2 linked regions of the Rhodopseudomonas palustris genome follow. The protein of the gene in region 1 interacts with the protein of each later gene in a pairwise test. Links are inferred from orthologs where the notes say so. Each region holds a gene or a part of one and is shown on either strand. Other genes may lie near its edges.

Region 1 (7,462 bases):
GACAGCGTACCAGCGCGGCCCCGGCTTCTGCTGCGTCTGCGGCCAGCCGGTTTATCGGCTCGGCTGGCACGCCGATCTATGGGACGCCGGCATCAACACCAACGCCACCTGGCACAGCGCCTGCGTCACCGCCTGGCAGTTCTGGAATGCCCCGAGCGGCCAGACCAAGCTGCTGCGGCGCCTGCAGGGCCGCCGCTGCCGCGAGACCAACCGAAGGCTGCTGCGGAGTTCTGAAGTCGATCACCTCGTGCCGCTGTTTCAGGTCTGGCAACGGCACCGCGACCGCGCATGGCCGGAGCTGCTGGGCTATTGGGGGCTGCCGAACCTGCAGGTGATCAATCGCGAAGTCCACGTCGCCAAATGCGCCGCCGAAGCGCGCGGCCGGCGCGCGGCGCGGGTCGCCGCCGCAGAGGAAGCAGCGGCTTAGTTCGGCGATGACAGGCGGGACGCGGCGGCTGTCTCAGTTCGCTTCGAGCGCGTGCACCGAGAACATCGCGTCCGCATCGGTCCAGCACTGCGCCGGAGTCCAGCCGGCCTGCTGCGCCAGCGCGCCAAACCGCTCCAGGCTGTATTTGTAGCTGTTCTCGGTGTGGATGGTCTCGCCGGCGCGGAAGCCGATTCGCTCGCCGAACAGATTCACGGTCTGGTCGCGCAGGCTGACCAGATGCATCTCGATGCGGTGCTGATCGCGATTGTAGATCGCCCGATGCGCGAACGCGGACAGATCGAAATTCGCGCCGAGTTCGCGGTTGATGCGGATCAGCAGGTTGAGGTTGAATTTGGCGGTCACGCCGGCGGCATCGTCATAGGCCGGCACCAGGACGCGTTCGTCCTTTTCCAGATCGACGCCGATGATCATCCGGGCGCCGCGGCCGAGAATGTCGCGGGCGCTCTCCAGGAAGCGCCGCGCCTCTTGCGGCTCAAAGTTGCCGATCGTCGAGCCGGGAAAGAACCCGACCTTCGGCAGGTCGCGGACCGCGGGCGGCAGCGCGAACGGCTTGGTGAAATCGGCGGCGAGCGGATGCACCGCGAGCTGCGGGAAATCGCGCTGCAGCGCTTCGGCCTGGGTGATGATGAAGTCGCCCGAGATATCGACCGGCACATAGGCCGCGACCTGATGCGCGGCGAGGAGCAGGCGGATCTTGGTGGTGGCGCCGGCGCCGAACTCGACGATCGCCGCGTCCGGCGGAATCAGGGACGCGATCTCGCCCGCGCGGCCCTGCAGAATGCCGAGCTCGGTACGGGTCGGATAGTATTCCGGCAGGCGGGTGATCTCGACGAACAGTTCGGAGCCCGTGTCGTCGTAGAAGTACTTCGGCGACAATTCCTTCTGCGGCCGCGTCAGCCCATCCAGTACATCGCGCGCAAACGCAGCCGTGTTGGAATCGAGCCGATGCGCTTGCGTCTGCACGGCGACGTGCACGTTCATGGGCGATCCTCCAGGCTGCGCGCGTGGCGCATTGAGATCTTCAAATCAGGCGCCATAGTCGGCGAGCCGCAGGCCGGTGAACTGCCAGCGGTGATGCGGATAGAAGAAATTGCGATAACTGACGCGGCTGTGGCCTTCGGGCGTCGCGCAGGACGAGCCGCGCAGCACGAGCTGATTGACCATGAACTTGCCGTTGTATTCGCCGAGCGCGCCTTCGATCGCCTTGTAGCCCGGGTAGGGTGCATAGGCGCTGCGAGTCCATTGCCAGACGGTGCCGAACGCATCCGGAAGATGCCCGGCGCGCGCCGCGACTTCCCACTCCATCTCTGTCGGCAGATGCTTGCCGGCCCAGCGCGCGAAGGCGTCGGCCTCGTAGTAGCTGATGTGGCAGACCGGGGCGTCGGGATCGATGGCCTGCAGGCCGCCGAGCGTCATGATCTTCCATTCGCCGTCGACCTGCCGCCAGTGGCCGGGTGCTTCCCAGCCCTCGCGCTCGGCGCAGGCAAAACCGTCCATCAGCCACAGCGTGGCGGTGCGATAGCCACCGTCGGCCATGAACGCCAGCCACTCGGCATTGGTGACGAGGTGCCGCGCCAGTTTGACCGGCCCGACCAGCGCGCGGTGCACCGGCTTTTCGTTGTCGAAATGGAAGCTGTCGCCGGCATGGCCGATCGGGTGGATACCCTCCGGCAACGCGACCCAATCGTCACCGTCGCGCGCGGTCGCCGGCAGTCGCCAGGCCGGATCGTAAGCCGGCGGGATCGGGTTCTGCGCAAAGGCATGGAGGATGTCGGTCAGCAGCAATTCCTGATGCTGCTGCTCGTGATTGAGCCCGACCTCGATCAGCGGCGCGATCTGTTCGAGTTTCGCAGCGTCGGCGGTCGCGAACCAGTTCAGCATCGCCTCATCGACGTGGCGGCGATAGGCCGCGACCTCGGCGACGCCGGGGCGGGTGAGGAGGCCGCGCGCCGCGCGGGTATGCCGGGGCCCGGCCGAGACGTAATAGGAGTTGAACAGGAAGGCGTAGTCGGGGTGGAACACCTGATAGCCCGGACAATGCGGGCCGAGCAGGAACTGCTCGAAGAACCAAGTGGTATGGGCGCGGTGCCATTTTGCCGGGCTGGCGTCCGGCATCGACTGCACCACCTGATCTTCCGGCGACAGCGGCGCCGCGCGCCGCTCGGTCTCGTCGCGCACGGTGCGATAGGCGGTGGATAGCCGGTCGGCCAGATCACGGGCGGAGACGGACGATGGGGAAGAATCGGCTGCCGAGCTTGCAGCGGAGGATGAAATCGTCACGAGCATCTCCGGTTTGGTGGAAAACGCTGCTGTTGGGAATGAGTTCCAGACGACACATAGGCTCTGGCAGGCCGGATGTAAGGTCGGCGGCGTACCGGCGAGGAAATAGCCGGCGTGGGACAGGCGGTCTTCGCCGGGCATCGACCGCTTGAAAAACGGTAGCGAAGTCAAGGCGACAGCCGGGCTCAATCGGTTTTGACTTGGGCTATTCGCCGGTTTCAGGATACATATATGACCGTTCGACCCGGCCGCTGGTGGTCAGCCGGCCGCGCCGCAAAAGGATTCGCCATGAGCATCGAGCAATTCATCGACAACGAAGTGAAGGCCAACGACGTCGTCCTGTTCATGAAGGGCACGCCGCAGTTTCCGCAGTGTGGCTTCTCGGGTCAGGTGGTGCAGATCCTCGATCACATCGGCATTCCGTACAAGGGCCACAACGTGCTCGAAAACGCCGAGCTGCGCGACGGCATCAAGCAGTACTCGAACTGGCCGACCATTCCGCAGCTTTACGTGAAGGGCGAGTTCGTCGGCGGCTGCGACATCGTGCGCGAGATGTTCCAGGCCGGCGAACTGCAGAAGCTGTTCACCGACAAGGGCATCAAGGCCGCCGCCTGAGCCCCTTCGTCCGCCAGATCGGCACGGCGACCTGTGAGGTCGTCGTCGCCGACATCACCACGCTCGCCGTCGACGCGATCGTCAACGCCGCCAACGCCTCCCTGCTCGGCGGCGGCGGTGTCGACGGTGCGATCCATCGCGCGGCCGGTCCCGAACTGCTCGCCGAATGTGAAACGCTCGGCGGCTGCGACACCGGCGATGCCAGGATCACCCGCGGTTACCGGTTGCCGGCGCGCCATGTGATCCACGTCGTCGGCCCGATCTGGCACGGCGGCCGCCATGGCGAGGACGCCGCGCTTGCCTCCTGCTACGCCCGCGCCCTGCAGCTCGCGAACGATCATGCGCTGAGCTCGATCGCGTTCTCGGCGATTTCCACCGGCGTTTACGGTTTCCCGCCCGAGCGCGCGGCGCCGATCGCTGTCCGGATCACCCTCGATGCGCTGCGCGCCACCACTTCGGTCACGCGAGCGGTGTTCTGTTGCTTCTCGCCGGCGAGTGCCGAGTTGCATCGCGCGGCGCTTACGGATGCGGCCCCTTGAAACCGCTCCACGCGCCGCTACCATCACATCCACGAAGAAGAACTCAGGAGGATACGAGAATGCTGCGTCGCGCTGCGCGATGGTTGATGGCAGGAGCGCTGGCCGTAACGGCCGCGAGCCCGGCGATCGCCGAGACCACCTTCGACCTGCCGCCGAGCGTGCAGTTCTCCGACAAGAAGCTCGAACGGATCGACGAGTTCTTCAACAAGATCATCGCCGAGGGCAAGATCCCCGGCGCGATCGTGTATATCGAGCGCCACGGCAAGCCGGTCTATCACAAGTACTTCGGTGTCCGCGACGTCGCCACCAAGCAGCCGATGACCGACGACACCATCTTCCGGCTGGCGTCGCTGACCAAGCCGTTCACGGCGTTCGCGGTGATGACGCTGGTCGACGACGGCAAGATCAAGCTCGACGATCCGGTGTCGAAATACATCCCGGCGTTCGCCGACACCAAGGTCGGTGTCGAGAAGAAGCGCGAGGACGGCGAGAAGTATCTCGATTTCGTCGCGCCGAAGCGTCCGGTCCTGATCAGCGATCTGTTGCTGCACACCTCCGGCATCACCTACGGCTTCTATGGCGACAGCCTGGTGCGCAAGACCATCGCGGCGGCCAAGATCTACGATAACGATCCGAGCAATGCCGAATTCGCCGAGCGGATCGCCAAGCTGCCGCTGCAGGAGCAGCCCGGCACGCTGTGGGACTACGGCAATTCCTACGAGGTGCTGGGCCGGGTGATCGAAGTCGCCTCCGGCAAGTCGTTCTACGAATACCAGAAGGAGCGGCTGTTCGATCCGCTCGGGATGAAGGACACCCGCTATTATCTGACGACCGATGAACAGAAGGCGCGTATGGCGCAGCCGATGCCGAACGACGCCGATTTCCGGGTCGGGCGGCCGAGCCGGCCGGACATCGTCAAGAAGTGGGAATCCGGCGGCGGTGGCCTGACCTCGACGCCGCCCGACGTGATCCGCTTCGTCCGCATGCTGCACAACAAGGGCGAACTCGACGGCAAGCGTTATCTCAGCGAAGCCGTGTTCAAGGACATGACGACCGATCAGATCGGTCCGAACTCCGGGATCGAGCGCGACTACTTCTATTTCCCGGGTGACGGCTTCGGCTACGGTTACGGCCTCGGCGTCCGCACCGACGCCGGCCACGCCAAGCCGCCGCCGCCCGGCTCGCTCGGCGAATTGAAGTGGGACGGCGCGTCGGGCTGCTACTTCGTGATCGATCCGAAGCTCGACATGTTCTTCGTGCTGATGGAGCAGACCCCTTCGCACCGCCAGCCGATCCAGCGCGAGCTGAAGAAGCTGGTGTACGAGGCGCTGGATAATTGATGATGCGACGTCAGCCGTTGCGCGCGTAGAGCATCGGCACCGAACTATCGAGCATCGCCTCGACCACGCTGACGCCGTCCCATGCAAGGGCGCGCGTCAGCGCCGGAGCCAGCTCGGCGCTGCGCGTCACCCGCACCGCATCGCAGCCGAGCGATTGCGCCAGAGCGGTGAAGTCGATCCCGGGCAGCTCCAGTCCGGGCACGTTTCGCACCTGCATCACCTGGCTGAACGAGCGCATCGCGCCGTAGCCGCCGTTGTTCAGCACCACCACCGTCAGCGGCAGCTTGCGCTGCGCCGCCGTCCACAGCGCCTGGATCGAATACATCGCCGAGCCGTCGCCGATCAGGCAGACGGTGCGGCGGGTCGGATGCGCCAGCGCGAAGCCGACCGAGGCCGGCAGCGACCAGCCGAGTCCGCCGCTCGCCATCGTGGCGAAACTGTCCTGGCCGGGCATCGGCATGTACTTCTGCATCGCCGGTCGATGCGATGGCGCTTCTTCGACCAGCATGGCGCTCTCCGGCATCGCCGCACGCAGGGTGTGCAGCAGAACCTCCGCCGGCATCGGCTCGGCCGGCTGCGGCGCCGGCGGCACGGCGCGAGCCGGCGGTGCGGCGCGCTTGGCTTCCGGCAGCAGCTCCAGCAGCATCGTGAGGGCAGGAGTCATCGTGGCGATGATGCTGGTGCCGAGCGGCGTCACCGATGCGGCTTCGGCATCGTCGGTGATCTGGAACAATTTCGAGGCGCCGTCGAAGATCGCGGCGTGGCCTTCGACATGGAAGGTGAACACGGGCGCGCCGATCACCACCACGACGTCGTAAGCGTCGAGCGCTTCGGACAGTTGTCCGGGAGACGCGTGCAGGAATCCGGCGAACAGCGGATGCCGTTCGGGGAAGCTGCAACGGGCGGAGAACGGCGACACCCACACCGGCGCTCGCGCGCGCTCGGCGAGTTGCACCATCAGCCCGACCGCCGCGGCACGATCGACAGCGGGGCCGACCACCAGCGCCGGCTTCTTGGCTTCGGCGAGCGTATCGGCCAGCACCTGCATCGTCGCACGATCCGGCCCGAGCTCGCGCGTTATCGTGCGCGGCGGCACCGGCGCCGCAGGCCGCGCCCAATCGTCGATCGGCACCGACACGAAGGTCGGGCCGCATGGCGGCTGCATCGCCACATAGTAGGCCCGGGCGATCGCGGTGGGCACGTCTTCGGCGCGCGCCGGCTCGACGCTGTATTTCACATAAGGCCGCGGAAATTCGCTCGCGCGCTCGGCGCCGAGGAAGGCCTGCAAGGGCAGAAGACTACGCGCCTGCTGCCCGGCGGTGATCACCAGCGGCGTCTGGTTCTTGAACGCGGTGTAGATGTTGCCAAGCGCGTTGCCGACGCCGGCCGCCGAATGCAGATTGACGAAGCCGGCGTTGCGCGTCGCCTGCGCATAGCCGTCCGCCATCGCCACTGCCGAGGCCTCCTGCAGCGCCAGCACGTAGTCGATGTCGTCCGGCCAGTCGCTGAGGAACGGCAGCTCGGTCGAGCCGGGATTGCCGAATACCCGATCGATCCTGAAGGCGCGGAGCAGATCGAGGGTGGCGGATTTGACGGTGGTCGCCGCGTGCGACTTCGGCTTCTTCGGCAAGGCGGTTCCTCCGGCGCAAGGCACCGTGCTTGTTGCTTGCCGTCGATCAATCAGGAGGAGAGGAGGGGAGTCAATATGTCCCCGCGGTCCTTATGTCTGCCGGTCATTCCGGGGCGCGCGCCCTTCGCGCGCGAACCCGGAATCCCGAAATTGGGGAAACGTCGGAGTCGCAGAACAGCTCGAGATTCCGGGTTCGCTCACTTTCGTGAGCGCCCCGGAATGACGTGCATGTTGCAAGAGCTACCAGCTCGCCGTGGCCTTCATGGTCGGCACGCCGTCGGCGTTGGCGGTCCACAGCTCGAGGCCGGTTGCGGTCTCGTTGGCGTTGACGCTGAAGTCGGCGCCGTCGAACAGCGGCTGGACGCCGCGATAGCTGAACGTCTTCGGCGCACTGCCCTTGAGCTTGGCGGCGAATTCGACCAGCAGCGCGGCCTGCATCGGGCCGTGCACGATCAGGCCGGGATAGCCCTCGACCTTGGTGACATAGTCGCGGTCGTAGTGGATGCGGTGGCCGTTGAAGGTCAGCGCCGAATAGCGGAACAGCAGCACCGGATCGGCGAGATGGCTCTCGCGATGCTTGGCGGCCGGCGGCGCAGCCGCAGGCTTGGCC
Region 2 (5,236 bases), 3.5 Mb from region 1 along the record:
TTTCGGATCGTGACAGGCGAGCTTCAGCGCGATCGAATCGGCGTGGCCGCGCACGATCGCAGCGTCGCGCTTGCTCATCTTCCGGGCCGGTTCGGGGAGCCGCGCCTTGCCCGGTGCAAGGCCTGGGCGCTCGGCCGCGAAGCTGACTTCCAGGTCCGGCGCCTTGGCGATCGCGCGCAAGCACGAGGTCACCGCGCGCTTGAACGGCTCGGTCGGTGCTTCCTTCGATCCGGTGCGGATTTTGGTGTTCTGGGTGGTCATGCTGATCAATGCCGGCGTGGTGATTGCAGTTCGTCGTGCTCGATCACGCGTTCTACGATGGCGCGCCAATCGTAGGGACAAGTCGCGGGAAAAGCCGTTTCGGTCAGTCCTGTTTCCTTCACGGCATCGTCCATAGCGTCCTCATAGGCCTCGGCGATCCCGTCGGATATGCGCGGCTGCAGGCTTGGGTTGTCCCGCAAGAGACGCCCAATCCGCCTGCGATGCTCCCGGACGGACAGCACCCAGCTCCGGGATCGCCGTTCCGGTTGATGGTCCCACTTCAGCAGATGCAACAGGACGACTCGGATGGCGCTTTGCAGCTTGTCGTACTCTGTCCTGCCCACGTCGCCCAACTCGTCCGCGATGTTGACTGCGTCGATTTCCGACAGCCGCCCCGCTTTGAGGAGAGCGACTTGATCCTGGACCCAGCCGTACAGATCTTCCCGGTGCCGCCGCGACGGCTTTGGCGTCGCCGGCTCGATCGGATCACTGCGCAGCTTCGACTTGGTCGTTGTCATCGCCTGCCTTCCGCCTCTCCTCGCGCGCAAGGAGAGGCTGTTGGGGTCAGCTCATCGCGATGTTGACCGAACTCTCCGGCAGCTCGGCGTTGAAGCAGCGCTGATAGAATTCCGCCACCAGCGGGCGCTCCAGCTCGTCGCATTTGTTGAGAAAGGTGACGCGGAACGCGAAACCGATGTCGCCGAAGATCTCGGCGTTCTCCGACCAGGTGATCACCGTGCGCGGGCTCATCACCGTCGACAGATCGCCGTTAGCGAAGGCGTTGCGGGTCAGATCGGCGAGCCGCACCATCTTGTTGACGGTGTCGCGGCCTTCGGCGTTCCGATAGTGCTTCGCCTTGGCGAGCACGATCTCGACTTCCTCGTCGTGCGGCAGATAGTTCAGCGTGGTGACGATCGACCAGCGGTCCATCTGGCCCTGATTGATCTGCTGCGTGCCGTGATACAGGCCGGAGGTGTCGCCGAGGCCGATGGTATTGGCGGTGGCGAACAGTCGGAACGCCGGATGCGGCTTGATGACCTTGTTCTGGTCGAGCAGCGTCAGTCGTCCGGAGATTTCCAGCACGCGCTGGATCACGAACATAACGTCGGGACGGCCGGCGTCGTATTCGTCGAACACCAGCGCGACATTGTGCTGCAGCGCCCAGGGCAGGATGCCGTCGCGGAATTCGGTGACCTGCTTGCCGTCGCGGACCACGATCGCGTCCTTGCCGACCAGGTCGATTCGGCTGATGTGGCTATCGAGGTTGACGCGGACGCACGGCCAGTTCAGCCGCGCCGCGACCTGCTCGATATGGGTGGATTTACCGGTGCCGTGGAAGCCGGTGACCATGACGCGGCGGTTCTTGGCGAAACCGGCCAGAATGGCGAGGGTGGTGGCGCGATCGAAGCGGTAATCCGGATCGACGTCCGGTACGTGGGGGTCGACCTCGGAATAGGCCGGAACTTCAAGATCGCTGTCGATGCCGAAGACCTGCCGGACCGACACGTTCATGTCGGGAAGGCCGGCGATCTCCGGAGCAGTGGTCGTAGCGGCGGTCATCAATCCTCCGTGGTCCCGGACGCGCCCGAAACCCGATCTTCGTGGTGGATGCGGTTGAGTGCGGAATTGAACCTAGCAGACAGCCGCGATCCGCAGAAGCCCGCCGCGCGATCAAAGTTCCGTCGATGTTTCATTGAGATAAGAGCGCGGCGCGGTTTTGGGAAGGCAGCGTTGCGAATCCGGCGGGCGAACCGGCAAGCCGCGCAACTTTTCAGCAGGTACAGGCGCCGTAAGCTTGCCGCCATCGTCGACCGATCAGCCGGAGCAAGACGCGCCTTGAGTTCATTCCTCGATTCGCTGGTCGCATTCGCTGCGGCCCATGCCGGCTGGGCCTATCTGGTGTTGTTCCTGGCTGCGCTGCTGGAAGCGGTACCGGTGCTTGGCTCGCTGGTGCCGGGCTCCACGGTGATTCTGGCGCTGAGCGCGCTGATTCCCGGTGGCGAGCTGAATCCGGTCGGCGTTCTTGCCTCGGCGATCGCCGGCGCGCTGATCGGCGACGGCGCCGCATACTGGACCGGCCACCGGGCGCAGCGCCGGATTCTCAGTGCCTGGCCGCTGTCGACCTATCCAGATCTGGTGGCGCGGGCCGAGAGCTTCTTCCGACGCTGGGGAGTCTGGGCGGTACTGTTCGGCCGCTTTGTTCCGCCGATCCGGGCGTTCGTGCCGGTCACCGCGGGTGCGCTGCAGATGACGCCGCAGCGCTTCTTCGCGGTCGACGTGCCGGCGATCCTGATCTGGGCGCCGGCTCACGTGCTGCCGGGCGTGCTGGCGGCCACCGTGCTCGAGCGCGACCATGCGACGCTGCATCACTGGCTGCCGGTGGTGGCCGGTGTCGCCGGAATGGCGGTGCTGGGCGTTTGGGCGTATCGGCGCCGGCGCTCCGGCACACAAGCCCGTTAGAGTAGAGAGCTTCATCGATTGGTTGAAGCGGACCTGACCGTTCGGGAGCCCGCAGCCCGGATCCTGAGGATCGGGTGTGATCCTGATCCCGTCAAAAACAAACGGCCGTAGCGCCGCATCAGCTCCGGACCACCGTCTTCAGATAGTTGTAGGCCTTGATGATTTCGATCAGGCGGTCTTCGGTCGAGCGGTCGCCACCATTGGCGTCGGGGTGATGCTGTTTGACCAGCGCCTTGTACTTGGCCTTGACCACTTCGAGCGTAGCGTCGCTGTCCAGGCCCATCACCTGCAGCGCCTTGCGTTCGGCGTTGAACACCTTGCGCGGCTCGGCGCGCACCTCCTCGGCGGGATCAGGTCCGCGGCGCCGGCGGCGGCTGCCGGTGAATTCGTTGAACACGTTGAACGGATCGGCGGCGCCTTCGAGATCCTCGGGGCTGCGCGCGCGGCTGCGGGCACCGTTCTGCCCCATCTTCCAGGTCGGGCGATGGCCGGTCAGCGCGTCCTTCTGGTAGCGGGCGACGTCATCAGGATTCATCCCTTGGAAGAAATTATAGCCCTGGTTGAATTCCCGGACATGATTGAGACAGAAATGCCAATAGTCCTTTTCGTGGCCGCGCCCCTTCGGCGCGCGGTGCGCGGCGCGGCTGGTGCAGCCCGGCGCATCGCACATCCGCACCTGTTCGCGCGCGGCTTCGCGCGCCACTTCCGCGGCCCGCGGCTTGACGCGGATCTTGTCGAAGAATTTGGACGAGTCGATTGGCATGGGCGGACTTTGACTACGCAACGCTTCGGGCTTCAAGTCTTGACATTCCGAGCGACCCCCGGGTTGATGCGTCGCAGACGTGTTTGACGAAATAACGGCCGACGGTGGGCATCGGGCATGGGCACTCAGGACACTATCACGCAGAAGTTGCGCGAAGCTTTCACGCCGGAAAGCCTCGACGTCGTCGACGAATCCAATCTGCACGAAGGGCACGCGGGGCACGCCGGCCGCAGCGAGACTCATTTCCGGGTCAATATCGTGTCCGCCGCGTTCGCCGGCAAGAGCCGGCTCGATCGCCATCGCATGATCAACGAACTCCTCGCCGCGGAACTGACGGGCGGCGTCCACGCGCTGGCGATCAAGGCCAAGGCACCCGGCGAAGCCTGAAGCTCACACCCGGTCGAGCTGTCTCCGTCGACGCGTCTTCTTCACGCGCACCGGCCTCCTCGTCGCTCGAAAATGCTCCGAGCGCAGCGCCGGCCTACGCCGATCCGGCCCGTGTCTTCCGGTTGCTCGTTTCGATCAGTTCGGCCTCGCCCTCGCGCGGCACCGGGGAGATGCGTAGTGCGGTGATGCGGTTGCGCTCGCGGCGCAGCACGCGAAACCGGAATCCGTGGAAGGTGAAATTCTGGCCGCGCTCCGGAATCGACCGTGCCTCGTGGATCACAAGGCCGGCGACGGTGGTGGCTTCCTCGTCCGGCAGGTTCCAGTCCATCGCGCGGTTGAGGTCGCGGATCGGCACCGAGCCGTCGACCACGACCGAGCCGTCCGGCTGGGTACGGACGCCTGCGACCACGACGTCGTGTTCGTCGGAAATATCACCGACGATTTCCTCGAGGATGTCCTCGAGTGTCACCATGCCTTCGACTTCGCCGTATTCGTCGACCACCAGCGCGAAGTGAGTCTTGCGGGTGCGGAACGCCTTGAGCTGTTCCGAGACCGGGCGCATTTCCGGTACGAACCACGGCGGAAGCGCGATCTTGCCGACCTCGATCTTGGATGCGTCGCCGTCGGCGGCGCGCAAAGCACGCAGCAGATCCTTGGCGTGCAGCACGCCCATGATGTTCTCCGGCTTGTCGCGCCAAAGCGGAATCCGGGTGTATTCGGTGGCCAGAACCTCGCGGACCAATTCGTCGGGCGGCAGGTCTGCGTTGACCATCACCATCTCGGTGCGGTGAACCATCACGTCGGAGACCTGCAACTCATTGAGGTCGAGCAAGCCGCCGAACATGTCGCGATCGTGCTTGGCGACGCCGCCCTCGTGGTGAATCAGCTCGACCGCGCCGCGCAGCCGTTCGGTTGCCGACAGCAGCGACTGGTTGGCGCCGAGCTTGATGCCGAGCAGCCGCATCAGCACACGCACCAGGGCCTCGATCACCACGAGCACGGGACCGAGCACCAGCACCATCAGCCGCATCGGCTTGGCGACCAACAGTGCGAAGCGATCCGGTGCCGAGATCGCGATGGTCTTCGGCATCACCTCGGCGAAGATCACCACCAGCGCGGTCATCACCGCGGTGGCGTAGAGCACGCCCAGCTCGCCGAACCATGCGGTGAACAGGCCGGTCGCCAGCGCGGACGCGCCGATATTGAAGACGTTGTTGCCGAGCAGCAGCGCGCCGATCATCCGCTCGCGCATCCCCAGGAGCCGGCCGACGATGCCGGCGTTGCTGCTACCCTGCTTGGCCAGCCGCATCATGTTGGCGCGCGAGGCTGCCGTCAGTGCGGTCTCGCTGGCCGAGAAGAACGCCG

Evidence for each region. The genes of interacting proteins can lie anywhere in the genome.
Region 2: the proteins of grxD (region 1) and FLL57_RS20105 interact in binary tests that used the Escherichia coli proteins (3 or more experiments, as listed by UniProt). The link is inferred for Rhodopseudomonas palustris from one-to-one orthologs.

What each region holds. Positions count from the first base shown.
Region 1 is NZ_CP041387.1:853,309-860,770, forward strand. What follows is about bases 1,782-4,679. They hold grxD (Grx4 family monothiol glutaredoxin), read left to right. Parts: upstream 1,782-3,016; coding sequence 3,017-3,343; downstream 3,344-4,679. Other genes in these bases: egtB (ergothioneine biosynthesis protein EgtB), read right to left, coding at 1,782-2,734; FLL57_RS03935 (O-acetyl-ADP-ribose deacetylase), read left to right, coding at 3,340-3,882; FLL57_RS03940 (serine hydrolase domain-containing protein), read left to right, coding at 3,942-4,679. Also shown: FLL57_RS03915 (hypothetical protein), read left to right, coding at 1-427; egtD (L-histidine N(alpha)-methyltransferase), read right to left, coding at 461-1,429; more of egtB, read right to left, coding at 1,475-1,781; more of FLL57_RS03940, read left to right, coding at 4,680-5,222; mdlC (benzoylformate decarboxylase), read right to left, coding at 5,233-6,852; FLL57_RS03950 (FAS1-like dehydratase domain-containing protein), read right to left, coding at 7,093-7,462. UniProt on the Escherichia coli protein: Monothiol glutaredoxin involved in the biogenesis of iron-sulfur clusters.
Region 2 is NZ_CP041387.1:4,368,405-4,373,640, reverse strand. The notes cover bases 2,282-5,236. They hold FLL57_RS20105 (BolA family protein), read left to right. Parts: upstream 2,282-3,601; coding sequence 3,602-3,871; downstream 3,872-5,236. Other genes in these bases: FLL57_RS20100 (HlyC/CorC family transporter), read right to left, coding at 3,966-5,236; FLL57_RS20110 (J domain-containing protein), read right to left, coding at 2,840-3,484; FLL57_RS20115 (DedA family protein), read left to right, coding at 2,282-2,721. In the rest of the region: cobaltochelatase subunit CobT, read right to left, coding at 1-261; FLL57_RS20125 (DUF29 domain-containing protein), read right to left, coding at 267-779; cobaltochelatase subunit CobS, read right to left, coding at 826-1,821; more of FLL57_RS20115, read left to right, coding at 2,098-2,281. UniProt on the Escherichia coli protein: Transcriptional regulator that plays an important role in general stress response. Has many effects on cell morphology, cell growth and cell division. Acts by regulating the transcription of many genes, including dacA (PBP-5), dacC (PBP-6), ampC and mreB.